3 regions of the Halalkalibacter sp. HAAS-P013 genome follow, and region 2 is predicted to be linked to each of the others. Evidence: riboswitches for the same ligand, from Rfam matches in the RefSeq annotation. Region 2 holds a riboswitch; each other region holds the start of a gene.

Region 1 (5,518 bases), on a different contig from region 2:
ATGGGAATGTCCCTTACTATTTCCTCTAATGTTTGACTTTCTGACTCCGTGATAAATGGAAGGATGTCCTTATTGAGACGATCCGTATCAATTAGTGTTTGAAAATAGGCAATATGAAACCCTTTGGAGGCGATCAATAAATCATGCATGACAAAATCACTTGATTGTTGAAACAACTGTAACGCATCTTGAAGTGTTTCTTTTCGTTTATCTTGAATTTGTTTCAACAGCCATCTTCCAAGCACTTCTATCACCCTTTCCGGATTCCCCTATACATTGTCGCTGTTAGTATGAAATGGAATCGAGGCAATTATGCGGTTGCAAGGTAACATTCTAGTAACAAACTCAATTAAGCTCATCTTCTCTTCCCACAAAAAAAAGAACATAAGCATCTGCAAGCTTACATTCTCAATGTGTATGGACAGACACAAGGACCTCTCCTCGCTCTAAACTGACTTCTGATTTTATTAGTACAGGGTAAGGATGAGGGTTTGTAAACCTAAAATCTGGTCCTCCCCAAGAAACCGTTGCGTCTCTACCTGGTGCTACATAACCAATTTCTCGTGAATGTGTGTATCGCTCTACCATTTCTAAACCAGCTTTATCTACAGCATTAAACAATGTAGAGGATGTTTGACAAATCCCACCACCAATACCGATAACAAACTCTTTATTCACAATTTCTTTCGCTTCTTGATACCCACGCTCTCTCGTCCGCTCTCCAACTGTTTGGTTAAATGAAAACGAGTCACCTGGACCTAATACAATCCCTGAAATAGCCTCTGCCGATAATTTCACGTTTTTTGACCTGCCTGAAATGGCTGGGTTAAAATGCGTTTTAAATTCACCTATCGTTCGTTGATCAATTCCAACTAGATCTTCTTCTGAAACAGAAGGTGCAGTGACAGAAATCGGCATCACCAGATCTCTTGTTCCTGCTTTTAACTCTTGTAATTGTTCAACAAGCTCCTGCTCAGACAAAATCACCCGTTCCTTCCCAGGAGTAAATTCCCCATTTGCAAGGATGCGTGGATTTTCCATCGCCGTGTCTATTTGCATAGCTAACTCTCTAGCTAATTGTTGTAAAGCTTCTTCATCAAGCGAATGACTAGACATATACCCATAGTCATTTAGAACGACATCATGTTGTTCGTCATTCCATTCATCAATTAAATTAAGTTTCCAATATACAGGTTGTTTAAAGCTCAATTCTGACTGAAAATAGGTAGAATGAGCAGCAACAGGTTTAGGTCCTTCAGCCGAAACATCATTACTACACCCAGCTAATAATAAAAGAACAACAAGCCAACTTTTTTTCATCCCATATCCCCCTCTAATTGTTCAAACACATTTACCAATATATGAGAAGAAATATGATTCATTCCAGGCAAATACACAATTTTTGTTATAAATCGAGAACAAACCATACTAAAAAATAGGAAGACACTAAAAAAGTGAAAACCGTACCTTTTTCAGTGGCCTCTCTAATAGTATGGCTTCATTTTACTGCTCTTTCTTTCGTTTTCCTCCTTTAAAAACAATTGCACTTCTTTCATATTCTACATCCTTGACCCCAAGCCTAGCGTTGACGACTCGGGCAATAGCAAAGAAATAATCAGACAATCGGTTTAAATATTTTAACACAATCGGGTTCACCTCTGACCCACGTTGAAGCCTTGTCACATAACGTTCTGCTCTCCTTGTAACCGTTCGACACACGTGAAGAGTAGCCGCGGCATCTGCACCACCAGGTAAAATAAATCTTTCTAATTCAGGAGCCTCTTCAATATAAGCGTCAATACGCTTTTCCAAGAAATCTATCATTTCTTGTTTGGCTTTGTAAGGGTATTCTTTTGTTGCTCTCATCATTGCTAAGTCGCCACCACAATCAAACAATTCATGTTGAATTTTTATTAATTCCATTTTTATATCAGGAAACTGATCTTCATCTAATTGTGCCAGAGCCTGACCGATAAATGAATTCAATTCGTCTGTAGTTCCATATGCAATAACTCGAGTATCATCCTTATCAAGCCTTCCCCCTATGACACTCGTCTTTCCCTCATCTCCTGTACGTGTATATAATTTCATCTAACATCCTCCTTCATCTTATTTATTATCTCAATACAATAATATCTATTATAAAATCGCTTGTTAAAAAATATGTACACTCTACCCTAGATATTAGTATTACCTGAGACTCTCCGTTCATTTTAGTATACATGATTTATTGTTTTTATTCTTTTGTTTCCACTTAAAACGCTAGATTTTCAAATGTAAAAAAAATAACTGTTGACAATCAACCACCTATTAAGCTAAAGTTTAAAACAATTTCATATGTTGAAAATAGGTACTTTGAATGTTGATTCAAGGTTTAAAAGGGAATCCGGTGAAAATCCGGAGCGGTCCCGCCACTGTATTAGAGGAGTTATCATGAATTGTCACTGGCCAATGCTGGGAAGACCATGATGACGTTGATTCTAGAGCCAGGAGACCTGCCTATTTTAACAACACTGCTTTACCTACGGGAGATAGGGAGGTGTTAACAATATATCATTGATTTTCTATGGATATCGTTACCCTATTTTCGGTAAAGGTATCCATTTTTGTCGTTTTTAAAACTATTTAGGAGGCTATTCATGACAACAGTAAAAAGCAGCAATTTAGGTTATCCTCGCATAGGCGAGAACCGCGAATGGAAAAAAACATTAGAAGCATTTTGGGCTTCTACTCTCAATGAGGAAACATTTTTGACACAAATGAAAAAGTACCGCCTGCATCACCTTCAAAAGCAAATAAACAAAGGTATTGATTACATTCCTGTCGGTGATTTCTCTTACTATGATCACGTACTTGATACGGCTTCTATGTTTGGATTAGTGCCGAAACGTTATGCCCATACGTCTGGCCCGGTTTCTTTATCCACTTACTTTGCCATGGCCCGTGGTAACCAAAGGGCACATGCATGCGAAATGACGAAGTGGTTTGACACTAACTATCATTACATCGTTCCAGAAATAGAAGATAAAGAACCTGAATTAGTTGAAAACAAACCGCTTCAGGCATTCTTAGAAGCGAAAAAAGAATTAAATATAATTGGTAAACCCGTTATTCTTGGACCTTTTACTTTCTTAAAACTAGCAAAGGGCTATAAAGAAGAAGAGTTTGCTAGCATCTTAAACAGCTTTGTTCCAGTATATACACAATTGTTATCTGAACTTGCTGATGCAGGAGCGAAACTCGTACAAGTGGATGAACCATATCTTGTAATGGATATAACAAACGAGGAAATGGAGATATTCTCTAGCCTTTACCGTGAAATTGCAACAAACGTACCAAATGTGGATATCATTTTGCAAACGTATTTTGAGTCCGTTTCTCACTATGAAAAATTAGTACAAATTCCTGTTAAAGGAATTGGGCTCGATTTTGTATATGGCTTCAATGAAAACGTTGATGCTATTGAGCGATTCGGCTATCCTGAAGACAAGATTCTAGGGGTAGGGATCATTGATGGAAGGAATATTTGGAGAAGCAACCTGCTTGAAAGCCATCAATTTTTAGCTAGGCTAAACAAGCTTGTTCCGTTTAAAAATCAAATCCTTCAACCATCTTCTAGCTTGCTGCACGTTCCTGTTTGTTTGAAGCATGAAACAGAGCTAGATCCTATTGTTAAAGATGCCTTAGCTTTTGGCGACGAAAAGCTTGATGAGTTACGGTTACTAAGAGATGTAACAAACGACCCAATTCAGTCATCACAATCGTTATTGAACCGTCACCAACAGACGTTTGAAAAGCTAAACCAATCAAATTGGCGTGTGAGAAAGGAAACTGTCGGGCTTCTTACAAAACGAACGAAGAAATTTCAGGAGAGATATCAATTACAAAACCAAAAATGGAATTTACCTCTTCTTCCAACAACAACAATTGGTAGCTTTCCTCAAACTAAGGAGATCAGGAAAGCTCGATTTAAATGGCGAAAAGGCGAACTATCAAATGATACATACGAGGCAAATATCAAGTCCATGATTGAAAGATGGATTCGCATTCAAGAAGAGTTAGATATTGATGTACTCGTACATGGAGAATTTGAACGAAATGATATGGTTGAATTTTTTGGTGAGAAGTTAAATGGATTTGCCTTTTCTAAAAATGGCTGGGTGCAATCATATGGATCACGCTGCGTCAAACCACCAATCATCTTCGGTAACGTATCACTCGATAAACCGATGACGCTTAATGAAACACTTTATGCTCAGTCTCTTACTGATCGCCCAGTTAAAGGAATGTTGACCGGTCCAGTAACGATTTTAAATTGGTCCTTTGTTCGTAACGATATCCCACACCAAGAAGTGGCCTATCAAATTGCAGAAGCTATACTAAAAGAAGTACAATCACTAGAAAATGCGGGAATTACCATGATACAAGTTGATGAGCCCGCTCTAAGAGAAGGTCTTCCATTAAAGAAAGAAAAACATGATACGTATTTAAATTGGGCCGTTGTAGCATTTCGGATGAGCACATCAGATGTAGCGGAAACGACACAAATTCATACACATATGTGTTACAGCGATTTTAATGAAATTATCGAAGCTATAAAAGAACTTGATGCCGATGTTATCTCCATTGAAACATCAAGAAGTCATGCGGAAATAATCTCTGCATTTGAAACAAATGTTTATGACAAAGGTATTGGACTCGGCGTGTACGATATTCACAGTCCTCGTGTTCCAAGTGAAGAAGAAATGACTTCAACTATTGAACGAGCACTGTCGGTTTTACCAGCTGAACTCTTTTGGGTAAATCCAGACTGCGGGTTAAAAACACGTGGTGAAAAAGAAACAGTTGCCACTTTAGAGATCATGGTGAAGGCTGCGAAATCTGCAAGAAATCAGCTAACCAAACAAGTCACTCAATAAAAGGAGCTGCTAATGAGATATGAACTAATCACCTTTTTAAATCAAACAAAAGATGAGAAAGTCATTCTTGCTTTTATTAAAAATATGGACCGCAAGAGCTTACTGACATTATTTCATTATCTCTCATTCACTGATCCGAAAACAAAAGAACGCTGGATTGCTGTTTATTATAAGTTATCGAACTAATAAGGATAAAGAAAGTGGTTGGCTTGATAACAGAGATGGCAATGGCTCCGTTCGCTACGCGCCTTGAGAGGAGAAACCCACTCCTCTCAAGGCTTTAAAAAAATGTAGCGACTCCGCTCATTGCTTCGGGGCTGTCCCAAAAGGTCAAAATCACACCTTTTGGGACAGCCCCTTTTATTACCTAAGATTGTATATTTCCTGGAATGAAGAAGGAAAATGTCGTTCCTTCTTTCATTTTACTGTGAACGGATATATGGCCATCATGCGCTTCGACGATATTTTTCGCAATTGCAAGACCAAGACCTGTCCCTCCACGTCCCCTCGTCCTAGCTTTATCCGCTTTGTAAAAACGTTCAAACACATATGGCAGATCTGCTTCAGGTATGCCTGAGCCTGTATCAACAACATCAAAT
Region 2 (5,518 bases):
AACTGGTTATGTGCGCGGTCGTACGGACCATATTTTCATGAGGATGATTGATGGGACTCTTGCGTTCCCAGAAATTGTACTAATTATCGCTATTGTTGGTATATTAGGACCGGGGTTTTTTAATATGGTTGTGGCGATCATTATGGTGCGATGGGCTAACTATGTTCGTCTCATTCGTAGTCTTGTTTTAAAAATAAGTAAGGAAGATTATATAGTATCAGCCCGAATGTCTGGGAATTCTCATCTGCAAATTATGAAGCGCTACATCCTTCCTCAAATTCTTTCACCAGTCTTTGTTTTTGGAGCTTTGGATATGGGGAGGATTGTTCTGCTAATTGCGGGACTTTCTTTTTTAGGTTTGGGAACTCAGCCACCAATACCGGAATGGGGTGTGATGCTGCATGATGCAACCTCTTATTTTCAAATTGCCCCACATGTTATGATCTTTCCAGGTCTCGCCATTATGTTCTTCGTATTATCGTGTCAACTAATCAGTGATCGGTATAAAAAATTGGAAGACTCAATCTGAAAAGAGGTGTAAGATGATTACATACAAAGCCCCTTTATTAAACGTTGAAAAATTAGAAATATCCTATTATGAAGCTAGTGAGTGTAGTCCGGTAATTTATGATGTATCGTTTCAATTGTATCCAGCTGAAATGGTTGCGTTAACGGGGCCAAGTGGGTGTGGCAAAAGTCTGACTTCTCAAGCAATTGTTGGTTTGTTGGAAACAAATTTCAAAGTAACTAATGGTCATATTATCTACAAAGGTGAAGATATCCTCCATTATGATAATAAAGCCTGGCAAAAGCTTCGTCGTGACGAAATAGCTTTATTAATTCAACATTCATTAAATGGTTTAGATCCAATCCGTACTGTAAAAAGACAGATGATAGAAACAATAAAGCAAAAGAAGGAATGGCTAAAAAAAGATATAGAATCATATTTACATAGTCTTTTAAGTCAAGTTGGATTTACAGATCCCAAATATATTCTAACCTCTTATCCATTTGAATTAAGCGGGGGGATGCGTCAAAGGATTTTATTAGCCATGATGTTAAGCTTACGTCCAAAAATCTTAATTGCTGATGAGCCAACAACAGCTCTTGATGTAATAAATAGAGACAAAGTTTTATCCTTACTTAAGAAGATTCAGCATGAGTTTGGGCTAACAATTTTACTTATTTCACATGATAACAAAAGTGTAAATAGATTCGCAGATCGAGTCGTACAAATGTGTTAAGGAGTAGTTGTGACATGAGTCTACTTGAGTTATGCTATGTAACAAAGGAATATCCATCTAGAATAAATAAAAAAACGTGGCTTAGAGTTAATCCCAACTATAAAGCTGTTAAAGAAGTTAATCTGAGTTTAAATAAAGGAGAAAGTCTGGCACTTGTTGGAGAAAGCGGTAGTGGAAAAAGTACATTAGCTAAATTAATTATGAAGTTGGAAACAGTATCATCAGGACAAATTCTACTAGACGGTCAATGTATATATGGGAAACAGATGACAGATTTAGCGATTTATAAACGTATCCAACTAGTATTACAAGACTCATCTACTTCCTTACATCCAAAAATGCGTGTAGAAGAAATTCTGAAAGAACCTATTCATAATTATTTCCAAGAACAAAAAGCAGAGTGGAAAAGATTAGTTTTAAAATTGTTGAACCTAGTAGGTCTTGACGATTCTTACTTATCACGGTACCCCGCTCAATTAAGTGGAGGACAAAAACAGCGCGTGTGTATTGCAAAGGCTTTAGCAGTACAACCTGACCTTATTATATTTGATGAGTCGATTGCTAGTTTAGATAGAGAGTCTCAAGCATCTATAATAAATATGTTAAAGAACATCCAAAAAAAAGAACAGATATCGTATTTATTCATTACTCATGATCTTGAATCGACAAAAAAATTATGTGATCGAGTGGCTGTTATGTATCAAGGTGAAATTATAGAAATTTTTAGAAATTGGAACCTGCGACAGTTAAAACACCCTTATACACGTTTATTGGTACATAATTTTGTTGAAGTTTGAGAAAGGCAGGAGCGCTTTAACGAAATAGACGACCTGGAGGAACTAAATGTTTACTGAAGAAGAAAAGAAAGCATTGTATAAAGTCATATATAAAAGACGAGATATTCGAACTTTTCTACCAACGCCTATTCCTGAAGAATCAATATATAACCTCCTTAATGCGGCTCATCATGCCCCATCAGTTGGATTTATGCAACCATGGAATTTTATTATGATTACGTCTCAAACAGTGAAAGAGCGTCTTGCCTGGGCAGCAGATAAAGAAAGAAGAGCTCTTGCAATTCATTATGAAGAACAAGAAGCGAAACAATCTCATTTTTTAAATTTGAAAATTGAAGGGATAAAAGAATCCCCCTTAACAATTTGTGTAACGTGTGACCCGACTAGAGGAGGGTCTCATGTCTTAGGACGCAACTCTATTCCTGAAACAGATCAACTGTCTACTGCTTGTGCCATTCAAAATATGTGGTTAGCAGCGTGTGTAGAAGGGTTGGCACTAGGTTGGGTTAGTTTTTATAAAAAACAAGATGTGCGTGATATACTAGAAATTCCGCCACATATTGATCCTGTAGCACTTTTAACAATTGGTTATACCAATGAATATCCAGATAAACCAATTCTTGAAACGTCAAAATGGGAAGAAAGAAAAAATTTGGATCCTCTCATTTTTAAAAATAAATGGGGAGAGAATGAAAATCTTTGAAGTAATTTCGACAAAATAAATAATTAATTTACAAGGCATGAGAACTTTATTATAATAGCTTCTAGAGCAAAAAATGAATATTAGACAAATAGGTTTCTTGAATGTTCAGGTTTTCTGACATTCAAGACTAAGAGGGAAGTTGGTGTAAATCCAACACGGTCCCGCCACTGTAAGCGATGAGGATGGTTAGCTAAAATCCACTGTGTGTAATCACATGGGAAGGATAACCTACGAAGATTCGTAAGTCAGGAGACCTGCCTATCTGTAATATTAAGCTTCCTCGAGGAAAGGAATGTTTAAGAGCACACGTATTTTACATACTTGAGTATTGAGTAGATAGTATTATGTTTTTGTAAGACTACTACATACGTGCCTTTTACATTCACGCTTTCCTTTGGAATAGCGTTTTTTTGTGCTCAAATTAAAGGGGGAAAGAGAAATGAATAGTGAATTTTTGAAAAAATGGGGGCTTGTAGGTCTTGTACTATTGTTTACGATGGCTATTATTACAGGCTGTGGAACAACAGAGCAAAATACTCAAGATGACGTGAACGCAGATGAGGAAGAAATTGCTGCTGAAAATCAAGTTGAATCAGAAGCAGAGAGAGAAGAACTCTTTCCTGTAACGATTGTTGATGATGCAGATCGCGAAGTAACAATTGAATCAGAGCCTGAAACGATCGTTTCGATTCAAGCTAGCAATACAGAGGTATCATTTGCACTAGGATTAGGAGATAAAGTAATTGGAGTATCTGATTATTGTAACTATCCAGCGGAAGCTCTAGAAATTGAAAAAGTTGGCGCTCAAGATATGAATGCAGAACTTATTCTGACTCTTTTGCCAGATATTGCTCTCGTAACTGATTATCATTACAACACGCATCTAGAAACTCTTGAGCAATTTGAAGAAGCTGGTATTAATGTCGTAGTCGTTGGAAGTGCTTCATCTTTTGAGGATGTTTATAACAAGATTGATATGATCGCTACAGCAACTGGAAGTCAGACTGTAGCAGAAGAAATCATTTCTGATATGAAAGAGCGTCTTGAAGCAATTAAAGAACAAGCAGAAGAATCTATTACTGATAAGAAAAAAGTTTGGGTTGAAGTTTCACCAGCTCCTGATATTTTTACAACAGGACAAAATACATTTATGCACGAGATGCTTGAATCCATCCAAGCAGTGAATGCAGCGGGGGATCATGAAGGCTGGGTAAGTTTAACGGAAGAAGAAATTGTTCTGTTAAATCCGGATGTCATTATTACTACGTACGGTTATTATGTTGATAATCCTAGTGGTGACGTTCTTGCACGTGATGGATGGGCTGAGGTACCTGCTATTCAAAATGAACAAGTATTTGATGTAGATAATGATACAGTAACCAGACCTGGTCCTCGTTTAATCGAAGGAGTGGAGACACTTGCAGAACTCATCTACCCAGAAGTATTTAAAAAATAAAATTGTTTGGTTATATATAGTAAGCGGAGGGTTTGTACTAGGTACAACCCTCCTTGGCTTATTGGTAAGCAGTGTGACCATTCCTATTCCTACAATTTTACATATTGTGTTAGATTATAGTTTGAATCTTGGATGGCTTACAGACGTTCCAAGAAATGAAGAAATGATTATTTGGAATATTCGCCTTCCACGGGTTCTTCTTGCGTTTTTCGTTGGAGCTTCACTCGGACTAGCTGGTGCGGCTTTTCAAGGGCTCTTGCGTAATCCACTTGCTGATCCTTACACGATTGGTGTCTCATCCGGAGCAGCTTTAGGAGCTGTATCAGTTTTGTTCTTTCAAGTGACGATCGTAGGGTTAGGGAATTTCACATTGCCGGTTGTTGCGATAATTAGTGGGTTTGTTACATTGCTTGTTGTATTTGGCCTTGTTCGGTTAAGTAGTCGAAGCTTGGCGATTGAAACCATCATCCTTGCTGGAATTATTATTAGTGCCTTTATTGGGGCTGTTACTTCTTTAATTATTTCATTAGGTGACAGAGATGCTATGACACAGATCATTTATTGGTTGTATGGAAGTGTTGGAATGAGGGGCTGGAGCCACGTACAACTGATTGTTCCTTTTATGTTTATTGGCTCAATTATCCTGCTTATTCATTACCGAGAGTTGAATGCGCTGGCTTTAGGAGAAAACGCCGCAGATCACATTGGAGTGGATGTGAAAAAAGGAAAGACCTATATCTTAATTGGAGCTTCATTATTAACAGGAGCAGCTGTTGCCGTTTCTGGGTCCATAGGATTTGTTGGTCTTGTCATCCCTCATTTAGTTCGTCTTTTAACGGGTCCTAATCACAGGCATGTACTTCCATTGTCGATTCTAGCAGGAGGATCATTTCTTATACTCGCAGACTTAGTGGCTAGAACGATAATTGCCCCAAAAGAATTACCAATTGGGGTAATTACAGCTCTAATAGGGGCACCAGTATTTGCAACATTGTTGATTAGGGAGAGAATTGGGAGGGGAGATAGAAGTGATTAAGGTTGAAAGTTTAGTAGGAGGCTACACAAATACCGCTATTATTAATGGATTACATTTAGAGATTGAAAAGGGAGAATTTTTCGCTTTACTGGGCCCAAATGGTAGTGGGAAAACAACCTTATTTAAATTAATAACTGGACAACTACCAATTAAAAAAGGAGATGTTCTATTATCCGGGAAACCTATTTCCTCACTCTCTAAGCTTGAAAAAGCGAAAAAAGTAGCTGTTTTATCCCAAGAAGTACAAGTCTCTTTTGATTTCACAGTTGAAGAGATTATCAG
Region 3 (5,518 bases), on a different contig from region 2:
GTGATGCCAGCCAAATGTACCTAACCCAATAGAACGATACTTTTGATTGGTTATTTGGGCTTGCGGAACTGGAATATTATTTAAATCAATGACATTATCGAGCATTCGCACTTGAATTGGGATTAGCCTTTCAAGGACGTCTTCAGTTACTGCTTTTGCTAGATTAATAGATGATAAATTACATACAACAAAATCCCCAGGTTCTTTGACGACAATAATCTTGCCATCCTCTGTTTTTTCCTCGACCACTGTTGTTGCTTTCATGTTTTGGGTGATCTCTGTACACAGATTACTACAATAAACCATACCTTGATGGCGGTTGGAGTTCGTCCGATTCACAGTATCTCTATAGAACATATATGGCGTACCTGTCTCAAGCTGACTCTTCAAGATTTCTTTGAAAATATCAATGGCTGGAACAACTTCCCACAAGAATCCTTTCTCACCTAGTAATCCGTTGTTTGCCGCTTCCATACACTCTTTGTACTTATCTCGAAAACTTCCTTTTCCTCTTTCTTCATCATAATAATCTTCTAAACTAAAACCTAATGTTTGGCGTATCGTATGAGGATCGAATAAATACCACTCTTGTCTGGCTTCAACTTTTTCCATAAATAAATCTGGCAAGCAGACACCTGTAAACAAATCATGGGTACGCTGCCTCTCATCGCCATTATTTAATTTGACAGCCAAGAAATGAAAAATGTCGCGGTGCCATATATCTAAATAAACACTGATTGCCCCCTGTCTTTGACCTAACTGGTCGACACTTACCGCAGTGTTATTTAGTTGTTTCATCCATGGGATAACACCGGATGATACTCCTTTAAAGCCTCTAATATCACTTCCGCGACTTCGTAGTTTTCCTAAGTAGGCACCAATCCCCCCACCGCTCTTACTCAGTGTTGCAATATCGGTGTTACTGTCATAAATTCCTCTGAGACTATCATCTACAGTATCAATAAAACAGCTCGATAATTGACCATAGCTTTTCCCAGCATTTGATAGAGTCGGAGTTGCCACCGTCATATATAAATTAGAAATGGCCCAGTAAGCTTCTTTTATTAGAACTAATCGTTTTTCCTTCGGTTCTTTAACCATTAACGTAGCTGCAATGATCATAAAACGCTCCTGAGGAAGTTCGTACAGTTCTCCACTATGCGATCTAGCTAAATAACGATCTGCTAATGTTAATAAGCCAATGTATGTAAACAGCGAATCGCGCTCAGGGACAATCTCTTGTTCAAGTTCTTCTAATTCTTCTTTCGAATACTCCTGCAAGATCTGATCTGAATATATCCCCATCCTCGTTAACTTTTGGACTAGTTGATAAAAAGATCCATACCTCAAGCTAGCATCATAGCTTCTTGAATGAGCTGCTCTTTTGTATAGTTGCTTTAAAAGGACATTCGCTGCGACAAACGTCCAATCTGGCTCTTCCATCGAAATCCTCTCTACTGAAGATAAAACTTGCAAATGACTAAGCTGGTCTTCTGACATGTCTTCTTTAGCGAAGATAGATTGTTCAATCTTATCCTTATAAGCCGTAAAATCGAGCGTTGGAAATAAACTTATTAATTCGCCAATCTGAGATGATGCATAATCAAATAACGTTGTCGTTGTCGTACTCTTCATTAGTCTTCCTCCTTAATGATAATAAAAAACGCCCTTTCTCGAGAGTTGAGAAAGAGCGTAAAACGGCGTAAAGAGTAAGACTTATCTGACCAAAATACACTTTGGTCTTCTTTGCCGTCTCACTTCTTACACCCCGAAGATAGCTGACTTTAAAATGACGGCAGGTCTCCTGACTCGTGCTTCACCCTACTTTGAGCCTTCCCATGCAAGTTAGCTAAATCTAACCAAAAGCACAGTGGGTACCTCATTTCGTCGACACTTACAGTTGCGGGGGCAGTTCTGGCTTTCTACCAGATTCCCTATTAAGTCTATTTGACACCGTTCATTTTTCGCAATCAATATATAGTTGTAAGAACACATCATTAATACGATATATTGTATATACTAAAGGAATATTCATCCTGTTGCAAGGAAAAAGATCCGTTTAATCTTCCTAAATAATAAACTAGGTTCATCCCTCAAATCTATTACATGCGGGATGAACCTAGTAATTTAACATAATACATTACTCTAACCAGCTATTTTCCTTTTATGTGTTCTTTCTTTTTCAGGCTCCTTACTTTGCCCTTTAAGTTCTTGATTTAATTCTTTAACCAGTCCGTAACACATTGCAAGAACAATGAACGATAATGGAAGAGCACTAACAATGATTGCTGTTTGTAGACCAGCTAATCCACCTGATGCCATTAATACAGCCGTTGATGCAACTAATATTAATCCCCACGTGACCTTCACTCGGTTTGATGGGTTTAACTTTCCTCCCGTTGTCTGCATTCCTAGTACAAAGGTTGCCGAATCTGCTGATGTAACAAAGAACGTTGTAATTAAAGCAACCGTTAAGATCGACAAGATAATCCCAAGTGGCAGCTGCTGATAAACAAAGAAAAGGGCTGTTTCAAGTGGTTGCCCTGAGACGTTTAATCCTTGTGTGACCTCAAGAAAAATTCCTGTACCACCGAAAACCGTAAACCAGATCGCGCATACTACTGAAGGAACAAGAAGAACAGCTACCGTAAATTCACGAATCGTTCTCCCTTTAGACACTCGAGCTATGAACATTCCAACAAATGGAGTCCATGAAACCCACCAGGCCCAGTAAAAGACCGTCCACCCTTGTGTCCATGCTGCCTCGTCAGCATCAAAAGGTGCTAAACGCAAGCCCATTGGAATGAGATTTTGTAAGTAACTTCCTAAACTCGTTGTAAACATATTAAGCAAAAATAACGTCGGACCGAGAATTAACATGGCAAAAAACAATACCGTTGCAATTGACATGTTTGCAAGACTTAAATACTTAATCCCTCTAGATATACCTGTATTCGCTGAAATGATGAAAAGAACAGTTATGATACCCATGATAATCATTTGTACCATAAAATTATTTGGAATCCCCACCAAATATTCTAGACCTGCATTTATTTGCTGTGACCCTAACCCAAGTGACGCTGCTACCCCAAACAAAGTTGCAAATACAGCAACAACATCAATCGTTTGTCCAATCGGACCTTTCACCTTTTCACCAAGTACAGGATAAAGTGTCGCACTCATTAAACCTGGCGCGTCTTTTCTGAATCTTTGATATGCAAGTGCTAATGCGACAATCGCATAAATGGCCCAAGCATGTAATCCCCAATGAAGCCATGTATAACGCATTCCAACAATTGCTGACTGTTCCGTACTTCCTTCTCCTGTAGGTGGCGAATAAAAGTGTGCAATTGGCTCAGATACGCCATAAAATAGAAGACCAATACCCATCCCAGCTGAAAACAACATTGCAAACCAAGCTGGACGACTATATTCAGGCTCTGAATCTGGTTTTCCAAGTTTGATTTTCCCGTATTTACTAAAGATCATGAATATTGCAAACAACAGAAAGAATGTAGCAACTAATTGATAAAACCAACCAAATGACTCAAGAACAAAGCTTTGCGCTACGGTCATTGCTGCCCCTAGTTGATTCGGGATCAAAACTCCAATTAATACAAAAATGACCGCAATCCCTACTGACACCTTAAAAATCGACCTATCACTTTCACCTTTATCAGAAATAATAAACACTTCCTTTTTCTAATTTACATTCATTGCAGAAACACTTACCAATAAATACTTATTTATTAAATCATAAAATCGAAAAAAAATTAAAAATGATATGAACGCATATTGAGCAATCTGCCCTGATCTTATAAGCTGATTGTACTTCAGCATAATAATTGTTTAAAATTACGAGAAAAAAAGGCGATATTCTATCGTTTTCTACGACACGTTGCCGAATTTTGACTATTTTTCAATAAAAAATGCCCCACCCATTCTCTTTAGATGCGCGGAACATTTTGAAAGAAATTACTTTTTCTCGATTACAACGGCTGTACCATATGCAATAATCTCCGCTGCATTTGTCATAACGGTTGAAGTTTGCATTCTCATCCCAATGATTGCATTGCCGCCTTTCTCTTCTGCTTCTTTCACCATTCGATGTACCGCCAACTTACGTGCTTCCGTCATCATTTCGTTGTAGCCTTTAATCTCTCCTCCGACAATTCCTTTTAATCCTGCTGTAATATCACGGCCAATATGCTTCGTTTGAATCGTGCTACCTTTGACATATCCCAATACCTCTTTTATGTCATAGCCTGCTACTTGTTCAGTAGTCACTATCATCATAATCCATTTCCTCCTTTTTTTCTTATCTCCGTTCAATTTTAAAAATTACAAGTAACCCAACTAAGGCAACAGCATAAACACAAAATGCAATTAGAGCCTGTTAGATTAACAAATAAAAGAGCTATTCCACCAAGTTGACTACAATAATGACGATCACCATATACTTCCAACGTTCAGACACGTCGATCTAACCAACTTTTCACAACCGTAAGCAACTCTTTTGATAATGGCTTTTCTCCGACATTTTTGTATACTTTTTTCAACTGCAAAATATCTGCGTCCTCAACTTGATCTCGAAGCATGTGATTCATTCCTTTAATAATATGGGTTTCCGTCTCGACGGTTGTATACTTCTTGACCTCATACACTTGTTCAGGTGTCGCTTGCACATCTTTAGAGCCTGTAACAGCAAGGATCGGACAATTTACTTCTGCTAGGCTTTGATAAGCGTCATGCTCATAGTGCTCTCTAAACCATTTTGCATTGATTTTAACCCCCTGATAACGAATAACATCTCTTTTAGTCATTGATACTTTCCGATCAAATTTCAAACCTTGTTTTTTCACTTTATCAGTTACTTTTAGCAGGCTAATTAGTTTTCCTTTTAACCCTTTTTTATTTTGAAATGAATCTACAATTAACTCCCTTTGATAATTTTGAGCTTGGGATAGTGACTGAACGGCGCCTGCAACAAAAATTAATCCTGCTAAACCCTCTCCCTTCGCTACTTCAGGAGCTAACATACATCCTTCACTATGTCCAAGTATAAATATCTTATTTTGATCAACAATTGGTTGGCCTTGTAGAAAACGAAGTGCAGCCTTGGCATCGTCAATTAAATCCCAAAACCCTGTTTTTATGAACTCCCCCCTACTCTTCCCCGTACCCCGTTTATCATAACGCAATACGACAAATCCACTTTCCGTTAAAAACGCAGCAAGCTGGTTGTATAGATGTAACGTTTGGCCTTTTTTTGTTCCATTCCCATTTCGGTCAAGCGGGCCTGAACCAGCAATAATAAGAATAGCAGGTAACGCGACAGGTGATGTTTCTGGAAAGGAGAGCGAACCAGCTAATTGCCCCTTTTCACCAAACTGAATCTCTTTTTCCGTCATCAGAGCCACCCCTTTATATTTGATAAATAAAGTAGCAAACATTCGGACAAATCGACCAAATTTACGTCGAAACTATTCTATAATAAGCAAGTACAGTATACTCAGTT

The links. A riboswitch is a leader RNA that binds a small molecule or an ion and turns the genes downstream of it on or off. The one in region 2 is predicted to bind cobalamin.
Region 1: another riboswitch for cobalamin. It lies ahead of metE (5-methyltetrahydropteroyltriglutamate--homocysteine S-methyltransferase); the one in region 2 lies ahead of AC1FXP_RS08135 (ABC transporter substrate-binding protein).
Region 3: another riboswitch for cobalamin. It lies ahead of AC1FXP_RS15675 (ribonucleoside-diphosphate reductase subunit alpha); the one in region 2 lies ahead of AC1FXP_RS08135 (ABC transporter substrate-binding protein).

The regions. Positions count from the first base shown of each region.
Region 1 is NZ_JBWQTU010000001.1:539,390-544,907, forward strand. It holds gene AC1FXP_RS02840 (spore germination protein) at 1-254, opposite strand, end outside; gene AC1FXP_RS02845 (VanW family protein) at 409-1,320, opposite strand; gene AC1FXP_RS02850 (cob(I)yrinic acid a,c-diamide adenosyltransferase) at 1,504-2,091, opposite strand; cobalamin riboswitch at 2,331-2,517, shown strand; gene metE (5-methyltetrahydropteroyltriglutamate--homocysteine S-methyltransferase) at 2,640-4,919, shown strand; gene AC1FXP_RS02860 (hypothetical protein) at 4,932-5,105, shown strand; gene AC1FXP_RS02865 (ATP-binding protein) at 5,287-5,518, opposite strand, start outside.
Region 2 is NZ_JBWQTU010000004.1:197,522-203,039, forward strand. It holds gene nikC (nickel transporter permease) at 1-529, shown strand, start outside; gene AC1FXP_RS08120 (ATP-binding cassette domain-containing protein) at 543-1,244, shown strand; gene AC1FXP_RS08125 (ABC transporter ATP-binding protein) at 1,259-2,041, shown strand; gene bluB (5,6-dimethylbenzimidazole synthase) at 2,088-2,744, shown strand; cobalamin riboswitch at 2,823-3,020, shown strand; gene AC1FXP_RS08135 (ABC transporter substrate-binding protein) at 3,184-4,200, shown strand; gene AC1FXP_RS08140 (FecCD family ABC transporter permease) at 4,163-5,236, shown strand; gene AC1FXP_RS08145 (adenosylcobinamide amidohydrolase) at 5,229-5,518, shown strand, end outside.
Region 3 is NZ_JBWQTU010000011.1:213,976-219,493, forward strand. It holds gene AC1FXP_RS15675 (ribonucleoside-diphosphate reductase subunit alpha) at 1-1,635, opposite strand, end outside; cobalamin riboswitch at 1,778-1,974, opposite strand; gene AC1FXP_RS15680 (glycine betaine uptake BCCT transporter) at 2,146-3,654, opposite strand; gene AC1FXP_RS15685 (YbjQ family protein) at 3,976-4,296, opposite strand; gene AC1FXP_RS15690 (alpha/beta hydrolase) at 4,470-5,411, opposite strand.